2 regions of the Enterocloster sp. genome follow, and region 2 is predicted to be linked to the other one. Evidence: riboswitches for the same ligand, from Rfam matches in the RefSeq annotation. Region 2 holds a riboswitch; the other holds the start of a gene.
What was found. Region 2 has a riboswitch for cobalamin ahead of ACZM6M_RS14535 (energy-coupling factor ABC transporter permease). Riboswitches for the same ligand answer to the same signal wherever they lie in the genome.
Positions count from the first base shown of each region.

Region 1: linked by a shared signal. The riboswitch ahead of ACZM6M_RS01820 (ABC transporter substrate-binding protein) and the one ahead of ACZM6M_RS14535 (energy-coupling factor ABC transporter permease) in region 2 are both predicted to bind cobalamin.

Region 1 is NZ_DBMACH010000001.1:364,787-374,906, reverse strand. It holds gene ACZM6M_RS01850 (ABC transporter permease) at 1-535, opposite strand, end outside; gene ACZM6M_RS01845 (ABC transporter ATP-binding protein) at 504-1,271, opposite strand; gene ACZM6M_RS01840 (efflux RND transporter periplasmic adaptor subunit) at 1,274-2,440, opposite strand; gene ACZM6M_RS01835 (potassium/proton antiporter) at 2,799-4,388, opposite strand; gene ACZM6M_RS01830 (ABC transporter ATP-binding protein) at 4,492-5,286, opposite strand; gene ACZM6M_RS01825 (FecCD family ABC transporter permease) at 5,283-6,299, opposite strand; gene ACZM6M_RS01820 (ABC transporter substrate-binding protein) at 6,350-7,384, opposite strand; cobalamin riboswitch at 7,425-7,634, opposite strand; gene ACZM6M_RS01815 (ROK family protein) at 7,726-8,688, opposite strand; gene ACZM6M_RS01810 (hypothetical protein) at 8,728-10,120, opposite strand, start outside.
Region 2 is NZ_DBMACH010000016.1:60,320-70,439, reverse strand. It holds gene ACZM6M_RS14555 (GNAT family N-acetyltransferase) at 1-291, opposite strand, end outside; gene ACZM6M_RS14550 (energy-coupling factor ABC transporter ATP-binding protein) at 297-1,130, opposite strand; gene ACZM6M_RS14545 (energy-coupling factor transporter transmembrane component T family protein) at 1,127-1,888, opposite strand; gene ACZM6M_RS14540 (energy-coupling factor ABC transporter substrate-binding protein) at 1,891-2,220, opposite strand; gene ACZM6M_RS14535 (energy-coupling factor ABC transporter permease) at 2,220-2,966, opposite strand; cobalamin riboswitch at 3,113-3,341, opposite strand; gene ACZM6M_RS14530 (response regulator transcription factor) at 3,373-4,083, opposite strand; gene ACZM6M_RS14525 (helix-hairpin-helix domain-containing protein) at 4,142-4,885, opposite strand; gene ACZM6M_RS14520 (DMT family transporter) at 4,975-5,403, opposite strand; gene ACZM6M_RS14515 (MATE family efflux transporter) at 5,647-7,041, shown strand; gene ACZM6M_RS14510 (DUF5662 family protein) at 7,038-7,583, opposite strand; gene ACZM6M_RS14505 (cold shock domain-containing protein) at 7,739-7,936, shown strand; gene hslO (Hsp33 family molecular chaperone HslO) at 8,074-8,955, opposite strand; gene ACZM6M_RS14495 (class I SAM-dependent DNA methyltransferase) at 8,958-9,722, opposite strand; gene ACZM6M_RS14490 (SEC-C metal-binding domain-containing protein) at 9,799-10,120, opposite strand, start outside.

The DNA of each region.
Region 1 (10,120 bases), on a different contig from region 2:
TATTGCCGTAAATGGTGGTCCTGAAGGTCTTTCCCACTGCATTTTCCGTGCCAAACAAAAGCTTGGCGCTGTCCGTATCCATAACCACATTTTTCCTCCTTCCAAGCACATCCCCCTCATTGAGATACCGTCCGTAAACCATATTCACCGGCTGTACCTCTTTATAATTGGAATCAATCCCCTGAAAATCAAAGCTGATGGAGGTGCGCTTATATTCCGCATCTGCCGTCGTATAGGCATTGCTGTCAATATAGGCAATTTCATCCGAAAATGCCTCCTTTGCCCGCTCCATTTCATCCAGATTGAAATAATCGCTGTCCCTTACATCCTCTACCCAGTATCCGATCCCCACATAAGCCTGAGTAATACCCACATCCTTATAGAGCTCAGCAAACATTCCCCGCATGGTATCTCCAATGGAAACAATGGCAATCACAGATCCGATGCCGATAATGATCCCCAGCATGGTAAGAACCGAACGGAGCTTATTGGCCCGGATCGCATTAAAAGCCATCATCATGTTTTCCGCTAACATGGACGTCTCCTTTCTCCCACACCGGATGATTGATCCGGTCGCTTAAGATTTTCCCGTCTCCAAAACAGATGATCCGTCTGGCAAAGGCAGCAATATCCTCCTCGTGAGTAACCAAAACCACCGTAGCTCCCTCCTGATAAAGCTTTGTAAAAAGCTCCATAATCTCGATGGAGGAAGCCGTATCCAGATTGCCTGTGGGCTCATCTGCCAGGATCAGCGGCGGTTCATTTGCAAGAGCCCTGGCAATGGCCACTCTCTGGCGCTGTCCTCCGGAAAGCTCATTGGGGAAATGATCCATGCGCCCTTCTAAGCCCACCCGGACTAACAGCTCTCTGGCCCGCCTGATTCGTGCAGCTCTGGGAATCCGCGCATAGGTCATGGGAAGCTCTACATTTTTAAGAGCCGACGTACGGGAGATCAGATTAAAGGACTGAAACACAAAGCCGATCTTCCGGTTGCGGATTTCAGAGAGCTGATCCGGCGTCATGTCCGCCGTATCCACTCCATCCAGATAATAATGTCCCAGGGTAGGCCGGTCCAGGCAGCCTAAAATATTCATCAGCGTGGACTTTCCTGAACCGGAATGTCCCATGACAGCCACAAATTCTCCCCGGTGAATCGTCAGGTTGATCTTTTTTAATCCCAAAACCTTAAGTGCTCCCGTATCGTATACTTTTACAAGATTTTCCAGTTGGATAAGGGGCCTTTGTGCAGATTCTCTTTCCTCATATTTCATTCTTATCTGCCCTCCTGACTCCCGGAAACCATAACCTCCATCCCCTCCGTCAAGCCGGGGTCCGGAGATGTTACCACAGCCATTCCTTCCTGCAAAACCGTTCCATCTGCCGGGAGCACCTCTACCTTTGTTTCCCCGTCCGCTCCAATGGTTACGGGAATCCAGCAGATCTTTCCATTCTCAACAATCTCTATATAAGAAACTTCTCCGCTGTCAAATACCGCTGATACAGGAACTGCAAACGCGTCCTTTGATTCCCTGACAAGCAGCTCTGCACGGGCCGTAATCCCTGCCATCAGCTTTGTATCCGGCGTATTGACGCGGATAATCGTGGGAATGACCCGTTCTGTGGAACCGCCTCCCTTTTCTTCACCGGTAGGAGAGATTTTTATCACCTCTCCCTCCTCTTTTTTGCCGTTTAATATATCCGCTCCAATCAGCGCCTTCTGGCCTTCCTTTACCTTTCCGATGGAAAACTCACTGATCTTAACCTCCAGCTCCAGCTGATCCAGATTTTCAATGCTGAATATGGGCTTATCATCCTCCACCTTGTCGGCAAACTGGCCTACCTTGGAATTGACCCGAACTACTGTACCGTCAATCTCACTTTTAATTTCTGTCTTTTCCAGCTCCTCCTGTTTCTTTTCCAGCTCATAAGCCGCATTTTCCACCTGAAGGCCGTAGGAACGATCCGAAACGCCCCGGCCGTTTTCCACCGTATACTTCTCCATCGCCCGTCTGGCGTCATTTAAGGCATTTGCGCTCTGCTCCATATCTGCCTGTGAAATGTCTCCGGCTGCAAACAGCTGGCTGTTTCTGTCATGATCCGTACTTGCTTTTTGAAAATCCTGCACCGCCTTCTCATATCCAAGCGCCGCTTCCTTATCCTGGGCTTCCTTATTGGCCACTGCCTGCTCATAGGCATTGCGGGCAATATTTACCTCCCGTTCCAGCTCTGTGCGGTCAAGCACGGCCAGAACCTGCCCCTTTATAACCTTATCCCCTTCCTTTACGTTCATCTGAAGAATCTCTGCATGGATATTCGACACAACATCCACGCTGTCCGTACCGGATACAGGCCCGCTGATGGAAAGCTTTTCCTGTATATCCTGCTTTTCCAGAGGAATCACAGCTACCACGGGAGTCTGGCTGCCTCCCGTGGAAACCATTTTTATACCTAAAATCCCCAAACCGAGAATCCCCGCTGCCAGGATCCATTTTTTCTTTCCGGGCCGTTTCTTTTTCTCCTGTTTCTGATTGTCCATTATCTGTTCCAGTGTGCGGTCAATTTCCTCACTTTCAGATGCCCGCTCCGGCCCCCTGTTTTCTTCCCGTCTCCCCATTTCTTCGTCTCTTTGTTCCATAACTCCTCCTCACCCGCTCTGTCGGCAGCCCTGTCCTTTTCACTGCCGTTCCTGTCTCATATCATACCAAAGCCTCCCGAATATTTACCTCTGATAACTTCCAATTCTTTCTAAATGAAAATGAAAGAATTTCTAAACACGCAAAAAGGCAGGATATCCTGCCTCAAAACTTTGCCAGCACAAGCACATCTCCCTCGCAGACCTTTGTATCTCCTGCCGGGATAATGGTAGAAGTGCCCCTTCGGATCATAACGATCAGCGTCCCCCCAGGAATTGTAATTTCGTGAAGATATTTTCCGTTCCATTTATAATTTTTATCCACCGTTACTTCCTGAAGGGTCATATTTCTCCGGTCTTCAAATTCCTCCGCCGCGGCGATCAGAAGATCCCCCTGCTCCAATATAGTACCTCCGTTTGGAACCAGAAGTTCTTTCCCGCGGATAATCAAAACTACTAAGAGTTCCGGAGGAAGAACGATCTCCTTTAACGTCTTTCCTATAAAGGGGTGGCTTTTATCCAGATGGAATTTCACAAAACTGATGCTGCCCTCTTCCTGATAATCCGTAAAAGTACGGCGCACATCCGCCTTTTCATCTATCATGTTCAGACGCCTGGAAACCCATGGCAGCAGGCTTCCCTGAATGGAAATGGATAACAAAACAATACAAAATACCAGATTAAACAGGTCGTATTTCATCGGTACTCCGCGCAGCACAGCGTAAATGGCAAATACAATGGATGCCACGCCCCGAAGCCCGGCCCAGGAAACAATTCCGATCTGACCCCAGGATGCTTTAAAACCGCCCAGAAGCGCTGTCACAGCCAGAGGACGTCCGACTAATGTCAGAAATACCATGATCACTGCCGAAGGCAGCAACACCACGCCCAGTCTGGATGGAGTCACTAACAGCCCCAGCAAAAAGAAGATCATCATCTGTGCAATTCCTGTAAGCGCATCAAAAAATTGTACCATATTCCTTTTATGAGGCATGGAAGAATTTCCCATAATGATTCCGCAAAGATACACGCTTAAATACCCGTTTCCTCCCAAAAGCACAGGAACGGCATAGGCAAGAACAGCCGCGGCAAATACAAAAATGGTCTTTCCCTCTGTAATCTGAAACTGCAGGCGGTTTAAGGCCCAGACCGCTCCCTTTCCGAAGAGAACCCCAAAAATCAGACCGAAAAAAAGCTGCTGAAACAGCATAGCCGGAACACGGATGGACGCGCCCGTGAGAAGCCCTGTCAAGATCACTGTGAGCATATAGGAAATAGGATCATTGGAACCGGATTCCATTTCCAGTAAAGAGGCCGTATGCTCCTTTAAGTTCAGATTTTTAGAACGCAGGATGCCGAACACCGAAGCTGCATCCGTGGAGCCGATGACAGATGCGGTCAAAAGGCTTTCCAGCAGAGAAAGCCCTAAAACGAAATGAATAAAAAGACCCGTAAGCCCTGCAGTAAGAACTACGCCTGCGGTAGACAATACCACAGACCGGGCAATCACCGGCTTTGCCTCCTTAATGTTGGTTCCAAAGCCTCCGTAAAACATAATGAACACCAGGCTGACGGAACAGATCATCTCTGATGCCTCATAATCATCAAAAGGAATTTTAAAAATACCGTCCACTCCAAAGCACATGCCAAGGGCAATAAATGCCAGAAGGGACGGTATGCCAAGACGATCCGTAAACCGGTCCGTCAGGATACAGAGCATGATCACAATTCCCGTGAGAAGCAAAAGTTCATTCATAGAAATCAGAATCCTTTCCCAGCAGTATAATGGGTTTTATTATAACAGCCGGAAAAAAAGCCATCAAATGTTCCAGCGGTCAAAAAGGAACCTTACTGCAATTTTAACGCCTTATTAACGGAGCACTCCCATCAAACAGCCTGAAATCCCTCTCACCGTTCGCTGTCATATGGGCTTCTCCTTCTATTCCAAAGACCTCACGGGTCCGAGCAGAATTCAGCACATTCAGAGGATCGCCAGCCTCCAGAATTCTCCCATCCTTCATCAGACATACCTTCTGACAATAATGGGAGGCCAGACGCAGATCATGAAGTACTATCAGAACCGTCCTTTTGCACTGTCTGAGGTATTCCATAAGAAACAGCTGATGACAGATATCCAGATGATTGGTCGGTTCATCCAGGATCAGCGTCTCTGCTCCCTGTGCAATGGCTCTGGCAATAAATACCATTTTCCGCTCCCCGCCAGACAGCGAAAGGATACTTCTGTCCTTTAAATGCAGAATTCCCAGCTCATCTAATGCCTCTGAAACCACTGTCTGTGCAGTTTTCGATTCTGCCGGCCGCTTTCTGTCTCTGTTTTCAGATCTGGCATACATTGCCATAGATACCACATCCCACACAGAAAAATCAAATACGCAGCCTGCTTCCTGACCTACATAGCCGATCAGAGACGCCAGTTTCCTGTGAGAAAGAGATGCCGCTTCCCATTCTCCGATAAAAACCTTACCCTCCGCTGGCTTTATCAGTCCCATCGCTGTTTTTATCAGGGTGGACTTTCCGCATCCGTTGGGTCCTATAATTCCTGTGACCCTTCCTTCCTCTGTACACAGATCTGCCCCTTTTACAATCTCTTTTCCACCAATACGCACGTGGATTCCATCAAAACGAAGTATCATGTATTTCCACCCCCATATCCATTTCGTATCATAAGGTATAAAAAGAAAGGCGCTCCTGCAAAAGCTGTTACAATACCAAGGGGCAGTTCAGCAGCGCCAAAAAGACTTCTGGCCAGAGCATCTGCCCAGATCAGATAAATCCCTCCTCCCAGAGCACTTAAAGGTATAATCACCCGGTTCGTGCTGGTTCCGGAAAGAATACGGGCCATATGAGGTACCACGAGTCCCACAAAACCGATAATTCCCGTAACAGACACCAGCGATGCCACTACAATCGAGCAGAACCCAAACATCAGAGAACGGAAATGCTTTACAGATAATCCCAGAGCGGCCGCATCCTCATCTCCCATCATCATCATATCAAAATAACGGCTGCAAACAGTAAATATCACTGTTCCAGATAAAACGCCAGCTGCCGGAAGAGCAAGATTTTTCCACTGTGCCGCCGCGATGCTTCCCATCTGCCAGTTATATACAGCAGCAATACTCTCCGGGCTTTTTGCCAGAAAAATAACAAAACTGGTTACTGCGCTCATCACCGCATTGACAGCCGTTCCCGACAAAATAAGGGGCACAGGCCGTATCATTCCTCCCCCTGCCGTTTTCGCCATAAAATAAACAGTGCCGGCAGATAAAAGCGCGCCCAAAAAAGCCGCCGCAGTCGTCTGAAAGGGACCGGAAAGTAGTGAAATCGGAAGCAAAAGCGCACAGGCAGCTCCTGCAGATGCTCCTGATGAAATCCCCAGAATATAAGGATCGCCAACAGGATTCAGCACCAGAGCCTGCATAGCCGCTCCGCAGACAGAAAGACCTGCTCCGCAAAGAAGACCGAACAGAACTCTGGGCAGCCGGATATTCCATACAATCTGAAAATGAGGTACGGACCATTTTCCTGCCTTTAAACCTTCTCCTCCGTAAAAAAACTGATCCATACAGATCTCAAAAACTTCCTTTATCGGAATCTCTGTAGATCCGATATGAATCGTCCACAGAACAGATCCTAAAAGAACCATTGTCAGCACAGGAAAGAGGAGGCGCTGTCTCCCCCTCTTTCCCTGCCGTCCTACTGGAAACATTCCGGATGGAAGGTTTCAGCAAATGTACGGCAGGCTTTGGCAGCCCGTACATCCTGCATTACTTCCACCAGCGGAATCACAAGATACTTTTTATTTTTTACTGCCGGAATCTCGGATAAAGCCGGATTCGTATCTAAAAATTCTTTCTTCTCATCTACCGTCTGAGCGCCATAATCATTGATGATAATCCAGTCGGGATTCGTTTCCACCAGCGTTTCCACACTTGTATTGAACCATCTGGCTTCATCCATATTACGGGTACAGTTGATCCCTCCCGCCAGCTCAATCAGGTTGCTCTGCAGTCCCTTTGAGGTTGTGTAAATTTCATTTCCCTTAAATGTATCAAGAACAAATACCTTCGGTTTTTCATTCTCCGGTACAGAAGAAACTGCTTTTTGTGTCTCTTCAATCTGAGAACGGATATCCTCTATCAGTTCTTCCGCCCGGTCCTCTACCTTAAATATTTTTCCCAGATTTTCTATATCTGTATAAATATGTTCTACCGTTTCATCCGGTACAATCGTACCTGTAATTGTAAGACACTGGATTCCCTTGCTTTCTAACTGGTCATAGCTTCCCCAGGCAGATTCCTTAAAAGCACTTACCTGACCAATCACAAGATCCGTTCCTAAAGCCACTGCATTTTCATGGGATTTCTCCACCTCCGGAATCGCAGCAAATTCGTCCTCCAACTCCGGAAGAGGGCGCTCTGCCGGATTCGCCGGAGCAATACGTCCAACTACACGGTCTCCCAACCCCAGCATAACCATATTTTCTGCTGCATAAAGATTCGCACAAAGTACCTTTTGCGGCATCTTTGTAAATGTGATTTCCCGTTCTCCATTTACAATGGTTACAGGCTCATAAGCTCCGTCAGAGCTGCTCTGGGATTCTGAAACGGCTGCACTCGTTTCCTGTACTGCCTGAGAATCACCCTGATTGCTTCCCTGTGCACCACAGCCGCCTATCATGGCAGCACTCAGGACAAGGATCACTGTTTTTACCAGTTTTTTCTGTTTCATGTTCTTTCCCTCCGAAAGTATATGATCCCGTATGCATTTTATGCATCCTCTCATGGCAGCAGGTCTCCTGGCTTAAATTCATCCTCCGTCTTTGCCTTCCCAGCTTTTATGCCAGTGACATATCTAAAGACTTCGTCCTTCAGTACAGTAGCGGGGGCTGCGCCGTTTTTTAAGAAGCTGTCGGCTCTGCTTCTTCTAGGTCCGGCTTCCCTGTCAGGCCTTTTCAGGCACTGCCATATATAACAGCAGCCCTGTTTACAACCTTAAAACGGTATGTAAACAGGGCCGTGTACGGGTCAAAGCTATTATATCAGCTTTTCATCATATGTCAAAATTTTTCCTTAGTTTTTGCTCATCTGCTCATTTAAGCAGGCCGCTCCTATGATGCCTGCCCCATTTCCAAGCTCTGCTAACACGATACGGGTGTTTTTCTCTGAAGCTCTGGAATAAATCTTCGGAGCTGTTTTCTCCCTTACAGGAGCAAGGAGGGCTTCCCCGGCTCCGCTTAAGCCTCCGCCGATGCAAAGCACCTCCGGCTGAAGGATATTGATGATATTGGCAATTCCGTCCGATAAATCCTCTGTAAAACTGTCCAATACCTCACAGGCCGTCGGATCTCCTTTTTTAGAAGCCTCAAAGATGATCCTGCCATTTACTTCTGAGAGATTTCTTCCGCAAAGGTTCCAAAGCATAGATGTTTCACAATGCTCCATTGCCTCCTTTGCACGGCTCACCAGAGCGGTAGCAGAAGCATAGGCCTCCAGACAGCCTCTCCGCCCGCAGGTACAGGGGCGTCCATTCTGATGGATCACCATATGGCCCAGCTCTCCGGCTGCCCCATTGTGGCCTTCTAAAATCTTTCCATTTAAAATAATGCCTCCGCCGACTCCGGTTCCCAGGGTTACGGCTGTCATGGAACGGCTTCCCCGTCCCGCACCGGCCAGATATTCGCCCCAGGCGGCTGCCTTGGCGTCATTTTCCCCATAAACCGGGCATGGGAAAAGCTCCTTTAACATTTTAAGAAAAGGAACGTTTTCAAAACCAAAGTTATTGGCATACTCGATACAGTCCGTTTCCTTATTTACCGTTCCCGGAATGCCGATCCCCACACTTTCCACATCCTGAAAGGTAAGTCCCTGTTCCTTTAAAAGCCGGTATGCCAGATGGTAAATAGCCTCTGCCAGCTCTCCGGCAGGCCTTGGCAGGCCCGTGGGTTCCTGAATGGACGGCCCCAGCACTCTGTTTTCATCTACCAGTCCGGCAGCGATTTTTGTTCCCCCAAGATCAATTCCGATTCTCAGCATATTGTTTCCCCTTTATGTATTCATAGATTATGATCTGGTTTATTTTACCATAAGGGAGAAATGCTTTTCAAGAGGGGTATAGCCGTTTGCATACACCGTATAACCGGCGCTGTTAATCTCTTCTCCTGAATAATGCCCCTTAAAAGAGTGCTCTCCAAAACCGGGGCCGATCTCCACGGTTGTTAAACCGTCATGAATTTCCAGATACCCATCCTTTAATATCATGCTCTCTCCGGCACCTGCCTCCAGTGCAAAGGCCGGATGCTCGATGGAAACGCCTGCCGGAATACAGATTTCCAGCCGTAAGGGAAGACGATCCAGGCCCTCTGCCTTTAAGTTAAGCTCCAGACCCTGCTCCTTTTCCCGGATCTCAAGAGTTGTCTTTAACCGGCTGCTGATAAGCTTTTCCCGCTTGCTCTGATCCATTTTCCACCAGTCAGAGGTATCCTGCTTTTCCTTAAAGGGCAGATAATACCAGCTCTGTGCCTCCGCCTCCAGGCGGCAGCCATCGGGCAGCTCCTCTATGGTCTGAGGAATGAAATTGCGGATGTCACAGCAGCTCTCTCCAATTTTTACGCAGAGTGTGGTTCCTTTGGATTTGAAATACAAAAATGCACTCTTTCCGTTTAACACAGTATAAGTATAAGAGGGCTTTCTTACCCGGAGTACGCCTGCATGGCGGAAAAACTTGCGGTATTCCTCCAAAAATCCGTATTCCTCAAAATGATATCCCATCATTTCATCATGGTTCATCACAATGTGCAGACAGTCGGGAGCCAGATCTCCGCGCTCCATATTGTCCTTTATAATCTTGTGGGCAGCCCCGTCAAAGGCAGGATTTTTCTCTCTGCTGCACATATAGAGATACTGGTAAAAATATTTATCCGCATATTCCAACTTTCCCTGATCCTGTCTGGTAGAATTCTGGGTAAAAATGGTATCGTCCGGATCCATGTAGGTCAGCATCATGGAAAGGTTGCGCTCCACATAGCCTAAAAATGCCTCGTCACCTGTTTCCTGATACATGGCCATCATGGCATTGTTTACCACTGCATTATAATTTCCCGTGGACCGCTCCGCATACTCTCCGTCCTCGTCTCCGTCAATGCCCTCTGCCAGATACTGTTCTGCCCGGTTTTTAAGCCCTGCGGCAAACTCTTTTTCTGCGGCAAAGAGATTGGAGCCCTGAAGAAGAGCCGCTGCGATCCCCCATCGATGGTTCGGCGTATGAAAGCCCCCCTCACGGATTGCATCCAGAGCCTTATGCATAATGGTTAAATACTTTTCCTTTAAAACTGTAATAGCCTCATCAGCGGGATTCCCATATTTTACCAGAAGACGGTAGGCTGCAATCAGCCGTTTGAAACAGAAGGAAGTATCTGCTGCTGATTTAAAGTTGCAGGAGGGATAGTCAAAGCTTCCGTCCTCTCTC
Region 2 (10,120 bases):
TTCATCCACATCCAGACCAAAGATACTCTGGTATGCTCCCCTGGGATCATGAAGAGATACATCCTCAAACATTTCATCCGCAATGGTTCTTTCATTTGTTGCCGCCCCATTAATAAACCCTGCGATCCTTCCCTCACACTCTGCCACTAAAAAACTGCCGGGAAATGCTTCAAGCCTCTCCTTCAGACTTTTTTCATCCGCTGCCTCTGCTGCCGGAAAACAGCGCGCCTCTACTGCTGCCACCTGCTCTAAATCCTCTATCACTGCCTGTCTGATCTGTATCTCTTTCATCCCTCTTATCCTTCCTTTTCCTGTAACTGTTTCCATTCCTCTATGGTCTTTGGATGCCCCGGCAGCTGATATAAAACAGGCTGCCTGAGAGAAGCCCTTTTAAGCAGCTCCTCATCCCCAAATATATGCTCCGGACGATCATCTGCCAAAAGTTCTCCCTCTGAAAACACCAGAACACGGTCTGCCCATTCCCACACAAAATCCATGTCATGGGTGGAAATGACCTGTGTGATCTGCTCCTGCTCCAGTTTCTTAAGCTGTTCCTTAAAAAGCTGCGTATTTTTCCAGTCAAGACTGGCAGTAGGTTCATCAAACAGCAGGATTTCTGGCTTCATTACCACAACACCGGAAATACTGACCTGTTTCTTTTCCCCTCCGCTTAAAAAATGAGGCGGACGATGGGCAAGGTGAGTAAGCCCCATCCGCTGGATGATCTGTTCAGTCAGATAGCGGATTTTATCCTCTGAATAGCCCAGATTAAAGAGTCCAAAGGAAATTTCCCCCTCTACGGTCGAAGCGATGATCTGCCGGTCCGGATCCTGAAATACGATTCCCACACACTTTCTCAGCTCCAAAATATCCTTCCTGCTGCCTGTACAGAGCCTTCCGTGACAGTAAAGCTCTCCCTCATCCAGAGGTACAAGCCGGTTAAGAGTCTGGAAAAACGTAGATTTTCCTGCTCCGTTATTCCCGATCACAGCCGTTTTTTCTCCCGGATAGAAGGCCGCACTGACCTGTTTTAATGCCTGCTTTCCCCCGGGATAATACACACTGCCCCCGCGAAGCTCCAAAATCGGATCCAGCATCCGTGCTGTGCCGCTTATCGATGTCTGCCTCATATGCTCCACATCCTCTCTGCCAAAAGCCCTGCTGCCAGAAGCACTCCATACAGAACAATACCCAGCCTCTGCCTTCCTGTCACCAGCTTTTTCTCTTCCAGAAAACGCAGTTCTCCGTCATAGCTTCTTGCCTCCATGGCATTAAAGCTGTCCGATGCCCGCCGAAAGGCCAGAACCAGAAGATTGGCACATATTCCAAAAAATGAACGGTATCCCTGTCTTATCCAGATATCCCCCAGCCTGGCCTGAGCACTCTGCTTCATCTGTTCATAAAGCTCTAAAAGGCCAAACAAAAAGCGGTACATTAAGATCATCAGTTCCAGCATCACTTCCGGCAGATGCCATCTTCTCAAAGTTCCAACCACTTCATATACAGGCGTTGTCAGACTTATCATATACAAACAGGCCGTTCCCGTCAATACTTTCACCGTCACAAAAACAGCTTCCATCACGGCTTCCTTTGTAAAATCCAGTGCAATTACAGCTCCGCTGAGGATAACGAAGAAAAGAGGAATGGTCAGCATTCTCCCGTAAACCGGCCACTCCACTCCTCCCCATTTATGGGTAAGCACTGCCATGCACAGCCCCACTGCCACTGAAATCAGGCCCGTTTTGGATCCAATACACCCCAACAGCGAAATAAGTCCCAGCATGATCTTCCAGTCCGGGTTCCATGACGCCATTTGGGAGCACACGGCATATTGATCCATCAAAAGAATCTGATTTCCATGACAATGATTTCTGTGATGCAGCGCCATAATTAGTTCTCCTGTCTTTCCTCTGTATCGTTTGTACTGTATTTCTTTCTTGCCACCAGATATCCAAATCCATAGCAGATCACGCCAGATCCCAAAGCTGCCTGAAGACAGAACAGCAGGCTTTCCGTTTCTCCCGGAAGTTCTCCTCCTAAAATCCGTTCCAGAACAGGCTCTGCCCATGGCTCATATTCGGGATCGATCTCACCTACCAGTTCGCCGGCTGCATCATCGGCTCCTCCAAATCCCGCATCCTTGGGAGCAGCTATAAACGGGACAATTGTCAATATTACGCAAGCCACCAAAAGACCTGCGATCCACATTGGTTTCTTCATTATCGATTCTCCTCCCCAAATCCAAGCTCTCGAAGTTCCGGACCTGCATAAGTCTGCAGACCGATCAATATCACAACCGTCAGAAGTCCTTCAATCACTGCCAGCGGAATCTGTGTCAATGCAAAAATTCCCAAAAACCGTACAACAGCACTCCATACGCCGTCTGCCGCAGGATGGGCCAGTCCCAGCTGCACACTGGTCACACAATATGTAAACAGATTTCCAAGGGCTGCTGCCAGAAAAACAGCCACCTTCTGATTCAGCTTTATTTTTCTGCCCAGCTTATAAACGCCCCAGCTGACAACAGGACCTGCAATCGCCATACTGAAGGTATTGGCTCCCAGCGTTGTCAAACCTCCATGTGCAAGCAAAAGCGCCTGAAAAATCAGCACCAGAAAGCCGATCACTGCCATGGGAGTCGGGCCAAAGAGAATGGCTCCCAGACCGGTTCCCGTTGGGTGGCTGGAGGATCCGGTCACACTTGGAAATTTCAGGGCAGACAGCACAAAGGCATAGGCGCCTGCCATTGCAAAGATCAAAAGCAGCTTTCTGTGCTCTTTTATCAGACGGTTGATCCGCTTCACTCCCAATACCACAAAGGGAATGCAGACTACCCCCCAGGCAATACAGTACCCCATCGGAAGATATCCCTCCATAATGTGCATGGCATATGCCGGTGACGCCGCTGCAAAACTGAAGAGGATTCCCCAGGCCAGCATGGCAGTTCCTTTTTTTCTTACATTCATTGATGTATGCTCCCTTCTTAAAAGTAAAAAAGCCTGTTTGCCACATAGTTTCTACGTGATCCAAACAGACATGATAAGAAAGCGGATGCTCCGCCTTCCTCCCTTTTCAGGGTATCTATTATAAAAAGCTGTGCTCCGCAGCCTTTATAATCACGCCGAAAAAGGCAGGTCTTCTGGCTCAGGCATCCTCATCACCGGCTCCTTCCCACATAGATTCATGCAGTGGCGTTTCGCAAAAGCCTGTTTCTATTTTAACAGCTTTCTGCATCCGGTAACTCTTCCTTTACAGCGGCGGGACCGCATGGGCTTTCCACCCATTTCCCTATTATCCCGGACTTCCCATGGAATCCGGGCACCTTTTTCTGTTCTGTTTTCCATTTTCCCTCAGCAGGCAGGGATCGAGGCTTTACCCCCTGTTTGATACTCCGAAATAATATCCCACGCCCCATTTTGTATGTACATATCTGGGGTCACTTGGACTTGGCTCGATCTTTTCTCTCAGACGGCGCACATGAACGTCTACCGTACGCACATCCCCGCTGTCCATGGCTCTGTTTCCCCATACATAATTCAAAAGCGCCTCACGGCTGTATACCTTGTTGGGATTGCGTACCAGAAGCTCTAAGAGATCAAACTCCTTTGCAGTAAGGTTGATCTCCTTTTCACCGATAAATACTCTGCGCCCCTCTGTGTCCATCTTTAAATCTCCAGAACCGATCATAGAAGAGGGTTCCTCCCGCTTCTGGCGCTTTGCCTTCAGGCTTCGCCGGATAATGGCCTTGATCCTGGCCTTTACCTCCAGAATGTTAAAGGGCTTGCTGATGTAGTCGTCCGCCCCGTACTCCAATCCCAGGATCTTATCCATATCGCCGCCCTTGGCCGTCAGCATGATCACGGGCATGTCGGAAAATTCCCGAATCGCCTGACATACTTCAAAACCGTCATGCTTTGGGAGCATCACATCTAACAGCACAATATCATACTCTGTCTTTTTTGCCAGTTCTATGGCTTCCTCTCCGTCATAGGCACAGTCCACCTCAAAACCGTCCTGCTCCAGACTGAACCGGATTCCCTTTACGATCAGTTTTTCATCATCTACTACCAATACCCGAGCCATGTTTCATTTCCCTTCCTGTCTGTCTATTTAAAAATGCCCTGACGGGCGCAGTTTTCTTTTAAACGGTTATATCATCCCGTATCTTTTCAAATGCACTTTCCTTGATCCCGGATACATTCATAATATCCTCGATCGAGCGAAAAGCCCCCACTTCCTGACGGTACTGGATAATCGCCTCCGCCCTGGATTTTCCAATGCCTGTAAGTGTCATCAGCTCCTCTGCACCGGCCTTATTCAGATTCACTTTTCTGCCCGTTGAAGCGCTTTTCCCAGGGCTTCCGCTAAAACCGTCACCGGGATCCGTCACAAAGGCCTGATCTGAAAGAATCCCCTGAGTCTTCAGGCGCTCTGCCTCTGTCCGATCCGGAACTTCGATCCGCATCCCGTCCTCTAAGACCATGGCCAGATTGAGAATACTGCCATCTCCCTGCTCAAGGACTCCTCCAGCTGCTTCCAAAGCCTGAAATACACGGCTTCCTGCATTCAGGGAATACACTCCCGGAGCCGCCACCTGACCGCAGACATGGATCCAGATCTGCTCTTCTTCCGGATTTTCTGCCTCCGAAGCAACTTTTGCCTCTGAAAAAGCAATTTCTTTCCCCGGACAATCAGCAGTCTCATCCGAAAAAGAGGCTTCTGGCTCCGAAAAAACCTTCTCCCTGCGTTCCCCGTCTTCTGAGTATTCGAGGCTTACTTCTGTCCCCGGCGATGGCTGGGAGCAGCTGTATAAAATCCCTGCCAAAAACATTCCCAATAAAAGTAAAATAATCCTTCCCTGCTTGTGCTTTTTTAATTCCTTCAACGATATCTCCTCCTTTTAGAGATACCGTCCCGGCCTGCTGTATCTATTCTATCGGAAAGCCGGTTTAAATACAAGCGTTATTTCTTATCCTATCGCTGAAAAATGATAATCCCCCCTACAGCGATCGCGGCCCCCAAAAGCTTATTCCATGCAAATGGAGCCTTTTCCACTCCAAACAGGCCAAACAGCTCGATCAGATAAGCCACGATGATCTGAGCCACCACGATAAGAAGAGAAGTTCGGGCCGGCCCCAGAGCCGCCATGCTGCGGATCACCGTGTAGGTGATCAAGGCCCCGATCACGCCGCCTGCCAGAACATACTTTGGCGTCACCCCCATGAGACCGGATACCGGCTGGCGTCCGGTAAACAGCCAGATCACCACACAGGTCAGCAGAGCCGTAGCCTGTACCCATCCTGCTGCCACCCATACACCGGTCTGCTTTGTTACTTCTGTGTTAAATACACCCTGCACACTCATAAGAGCTCCCGATAAAAGAGCAATGATCCATCCTGTCATCCGTTTTTCCTCCTGATTGTTTTATACACCACTGTTTCCAACGGTTCTAACAGTCATTTTTCCCATCCTCTCTTTCCCTATACACAGATTATTTGTATACGGACTTTATTTTTTGTATACAAATCCGATTGTTTTCTCTGTATCTCTGGGTTATAATCCATAGGAATCCCCTGTTTCCGACAGAATCTGTCCGGAGTTTTCCGGACCCGACATAAAAAAGGGGAAGAAACGGAGAACATGATCATGACAGCAAACAATGAACCAGCCGCGGATCTCACAGAAAAGGACCGGGCCTTCAGAGCCTTTGTACGGGAAGAAAATATGTGGAAGGTGGTCTTCTATGTATGTACGCCCCTGGCCCTTTACCAGAGCTTAAATCAGATTTTTAAAATCTTTGATTCCATGATGGCGTCCCACATCGGCGCTTCCTCTGTGTCTGCCGTAGCCTATCTATCCCAGCTTAACCTCATGCTTTCCGCTCTGGGCGGCGGACTGGCTGTAGGCGCCAGCATCAAGGTTAGCGAAGCCTACGGAGCCGGAGATTTCAAACTGGTAAAACGGAGAGTCAGCACTCTTTTTGCCCTCTGCGGAATCCTGGGAGCCGGCATTTTGCTGATCCTTGTCCCCTTTGCGCCCCAATTTCTGCGCCTTGCAAGAACGCCGGAGGAATTTATCACAGAAGGCACCACCTATTTTATCCTGGATCTTTTTGGAATTGTATTGAATTTTTTTAACAGTGTCTACATTGCAATCGAACGGGCCAGAGGAAACTCCCAGCGGATCCTTCATCTGAATATGGGCGTTATTGTGGTAAAGCTGGCCCTTACCGCTCTCTTTGTATATGTATTCCACAGCGGGATCAATATGATCGCCGTTGCCACCATCATTTCCCAGCTTCTGATGTTTTCTGCCGCCATCTACCACTTAAGCCGTAAAGGAAACGCATTTTCCTTCTCTTTAAGGAGCATTTCCTTAAAACGGCGTGTGGTTCGGCCCATGGTGCTCTTATCCGTACCTGTAATCATCGAAAAAATGGCATTTTCCTTTGGAAAAGTAGTGGTAAATTCCATGTGCACCATCTACAGCCCTCTTACCGTAGGAGCACTGGGTATTTCCAATAATCTGGGCGGCATTACCACCAATCCCCAGAACGGCTTTCAGGAGGGCGGCTCTGCCATTATCAGCCAAAGCCTGGGAGCAGGACTTCCCAAACGTGCCTTAGAGGCCTTCCGGTGCATCCTCATCATCAATATGGCAATCGGGGCCGTTCTTATGAGCCTGACCCTGATCTTTTTAGGGTCCATCAGCCGTCTCTTTTCCGGCGGTGATCCTCAGTTCCAGCAGATGATCTGTTCCATCTACCAGATGGAAGCTTTAGGCTCCATTCCCCTTGGTATCAATGCGGCTGTTATGGCTCTGCTTTACGGATTTGGCAAGACAAGGATTTCCCTTATCATCAATTTCAGCCGTGTATTTATCTTCCGTGTACCTGTACTGTGGGGTCTGCAGCAGTTCACGGACCTTGGAGATATCAGCGCCGGAATCGTCATGGCCGTGAGCAATATTGCCACCGGCGTTCTGGCCGTCATCGTAGGCTGGATCACCATCCGGCAGATTAAAAAGCAGTACGGGATTTAATAATCCCCCTGCTTTAAAAGTTCCCTCAGATACCGGAAGGTTTCCTTTTCTCCCCGGTCCTTCAGCATAATCAAAAGCCTTTCAAGCAGCGCCCTGGTTTCCGGATGAATGGTTATGTATTTTTTCGTAAATTCATAGTATTCCAGAGGCGCTGCGCTGGTATAAGCCTTTCCCTTATACACCTCACAGGCCGCAATCCGGTCACAGATCATCTCTGCCACATACCGCAACGGCATCTTATTTCCCACTAATCCCTCTTCCTTACGGACAGAAATATCGATCCAGTATTCATAATGATGCTTATTGCGGCCCTTGTGGTGAAGCCAGGCCTTTGAATAGCCCAGATCTTCTCTTTCCGCCGCATTGGGACTGCGCGTTCCCTGATAATAGCGTACACCGGTAAAAAACTCCTCAGGGCTGTATTTTGACAGATCATGGGTCAGCCCTTGGCGGTAAAGCCCGATCTGAAAGCAGTGCCTGCATACCAGCATCCGATGTTTTGTAATGGTTTTAAAATGATTCCATATATTGATCAGTTTCATTACGCTCTCCTTTAAAAGTTACTTAAAAACAGCCCTGTATAGACCCCGGTTTATGCACAAAATGTTTGACACCCGGTAAGATCTGTGATATTCTAATGGAAGCTGTGAAATTACTTGCAGCTTAACATTTTTTTTATTTTTTTGGAGGTATCACAATGAAAGGTACAGTTAAGTGGTTCAACAACCAGAAGGGTTACGGCTTCATCTCCGACGAGCAGGGCAACGATGTATTCGTTCACTACTCTGGTCTGAACATGGAAGGCTTCAAGTCCTTAGACGAGGGCGCAGAGGTTGAGTTCGACGTAGTAAACGGAGCTAAGGGTCCTCAGGCTACCAACGTAACCAAATTATAATCAATGAACAAACAGTGTACCTTTTTCAAACATATATCGGTTCGATAGAAAGTTGAAGTAAGTTATATCTGAATTTCAAATGATTACCGACAAGAGCCAGTCGAAAGACCGGCTCTTGTTGTTTTTAATTCACAGGACTATGATCTGGCCAGCTCCAGGAGCTCCTTTAATTCTTCCACATCAAACACATAGTTCTTATTGCAGAAGTGGCAGTTCACCTCAATGGGCTTGCCGTCGTCGATCATTTCCTGAATATCCTTCTTTCCCACGCTGATCAGTGCCTTTGCCACCCGGTCTTTGGTACAGTTGCAGTAGAAACGGGCCGGAAGCTTATCATTGATCTCCAGGCCAAATTCTCCTAAAATGTACTCCAAGATCATCTCCGGCGTATTTCCCACATCCAAAAGCGTGGTAATAGAGTGAATCTCCTTAATCTTATTCTCTAAGGCGTCAATTACTGCATCAGACGCCCCCGGCATGAGCTGGATGATAAAACCGCCGGCTTGACGGACCGTATTGTTCTTATTCATCAAAACGCCTAATGCCACAGAAGAGGGCGTCTGCTCAGAGGTTGCGTAATAATAGGTAAGATCCTCCGCAATCTCTCCTGTCACAAGGATAGTCTGTCCCACATAGGGATCCTTTAAGCCGATATCTTTGATCACGCTTAACACGCCCAGTCCCAGCGCTCCGCCTACATCCAGCTTTCCCTTGTCATTGGGAGGAAGCATTACCTCCGGATGGAACGCATAGCCCTTTACTCCGCCGTGGGCGTCTGCCGTCACCACAAGACCGCCGATGGGGCCGTCTCCCTGGATCTTCAGTGTGAGAAGGTCTGCGTCTCCCTTCATGTCATATCCCATCATAACAGCCGCTGTCATCAGCCGTCCCAGAGCAGCCGTAGCCACAGGACTTGTATTGTGAGCCTGTCTGGCTACCTCGGTCAGATCTCTGGTCGTAGCCGCAAAGGCCCGGATCTGTCCCTCAGCCGCCGTGGCCCGGATTACATAATCTGCCATTTTTATCTTCCTTTCTCTGTCTTTCCCTTTTCTCTCAGGATCACATAGATCCGTTCGCTGTCCTCTTTTACCGGATCCTTTGTAAATGCGTCGTAGGCTGTGACAAATTCCATTCCGGCTGCCTCAGCCGCCGCCTTCACCTCATCCAAAGAATAACATCTCTGAAAATGAGTTTCCTCAAACTTCCGGTACAGCTCCCCCTCCCGGATAAAAAGAGTCAGATCGTACTCATTGATCCGCTCCTTCTCATCATAATAATTCTGCCAGATAAAACTGCTCTCTGTGCGGTCCTCCGCAAAGGTATTTTCCCCCATAAGCTCTTTATATTTGTATTCTGTATTCAGATCAAAGATAAATACGCCACCGGGATCCAGATAATTATTCGCCAGGCGGAACACCTGCGTCAGCTCCTCCGGCTCCATAATGTAATTCATGGAATCGCAGATACTCACCACCGCCCGGACGGTGCCGTAAAGCTCAAATTCCCGCATATCCTGCAAAAGATAAAGGATATCCAGGCCGGCCGCAGCCCGCTTTTCCATGGCGATCTCCAGCATCTCCTCCGAATTGTCAGCGCCGATCATATCGTATCCTGCCTCTGCCAGAAGCTGCGTCATGCTTCCGGTGCCGCATCCTAAATCCAGCACCAGGCCATCCTCTGCGCCGTACTCCTTTAACAGCTCCTTCAGATAAGCGGCCCATTCCTCATAGGGAACATTGTCCTGAAACAGGTCATAGACCTGTGCAAAGCTCGTATATGCTTCCATCTGCCTGCCTCCATCTTTCCCCTGTAACGCCAACTGCCTGTCCGGAAATACCGGGCAGGCAGTCTGTGCAGCTTATTTACGCGTTCTTACCGCAGCACTTCTTATACTTCTTGCCGCTTCCGCAGGGACAGGGATCATTTGGGAAGATCTTCTTTTCCTTGCGGATGGTGCCTGAAGCCTTCTGTGCCTTATACAGCTCCTTGCGCTTCTCCTCAGACAAAATGCTGTCCCACTGTGGAAGCTCATAGAGCCAGTTTGCCTTTGCCTCTACCATGTTGTAGTACAGCTTCTCAGGATCGATCTCGATCTTTACCTCTGTATCCTCCTCCATGGTATCGATCGGGTTCTCATAACCCTTTAAGCTCTCATTGATGCCGTCTAAAAAGCCGGTCATGATC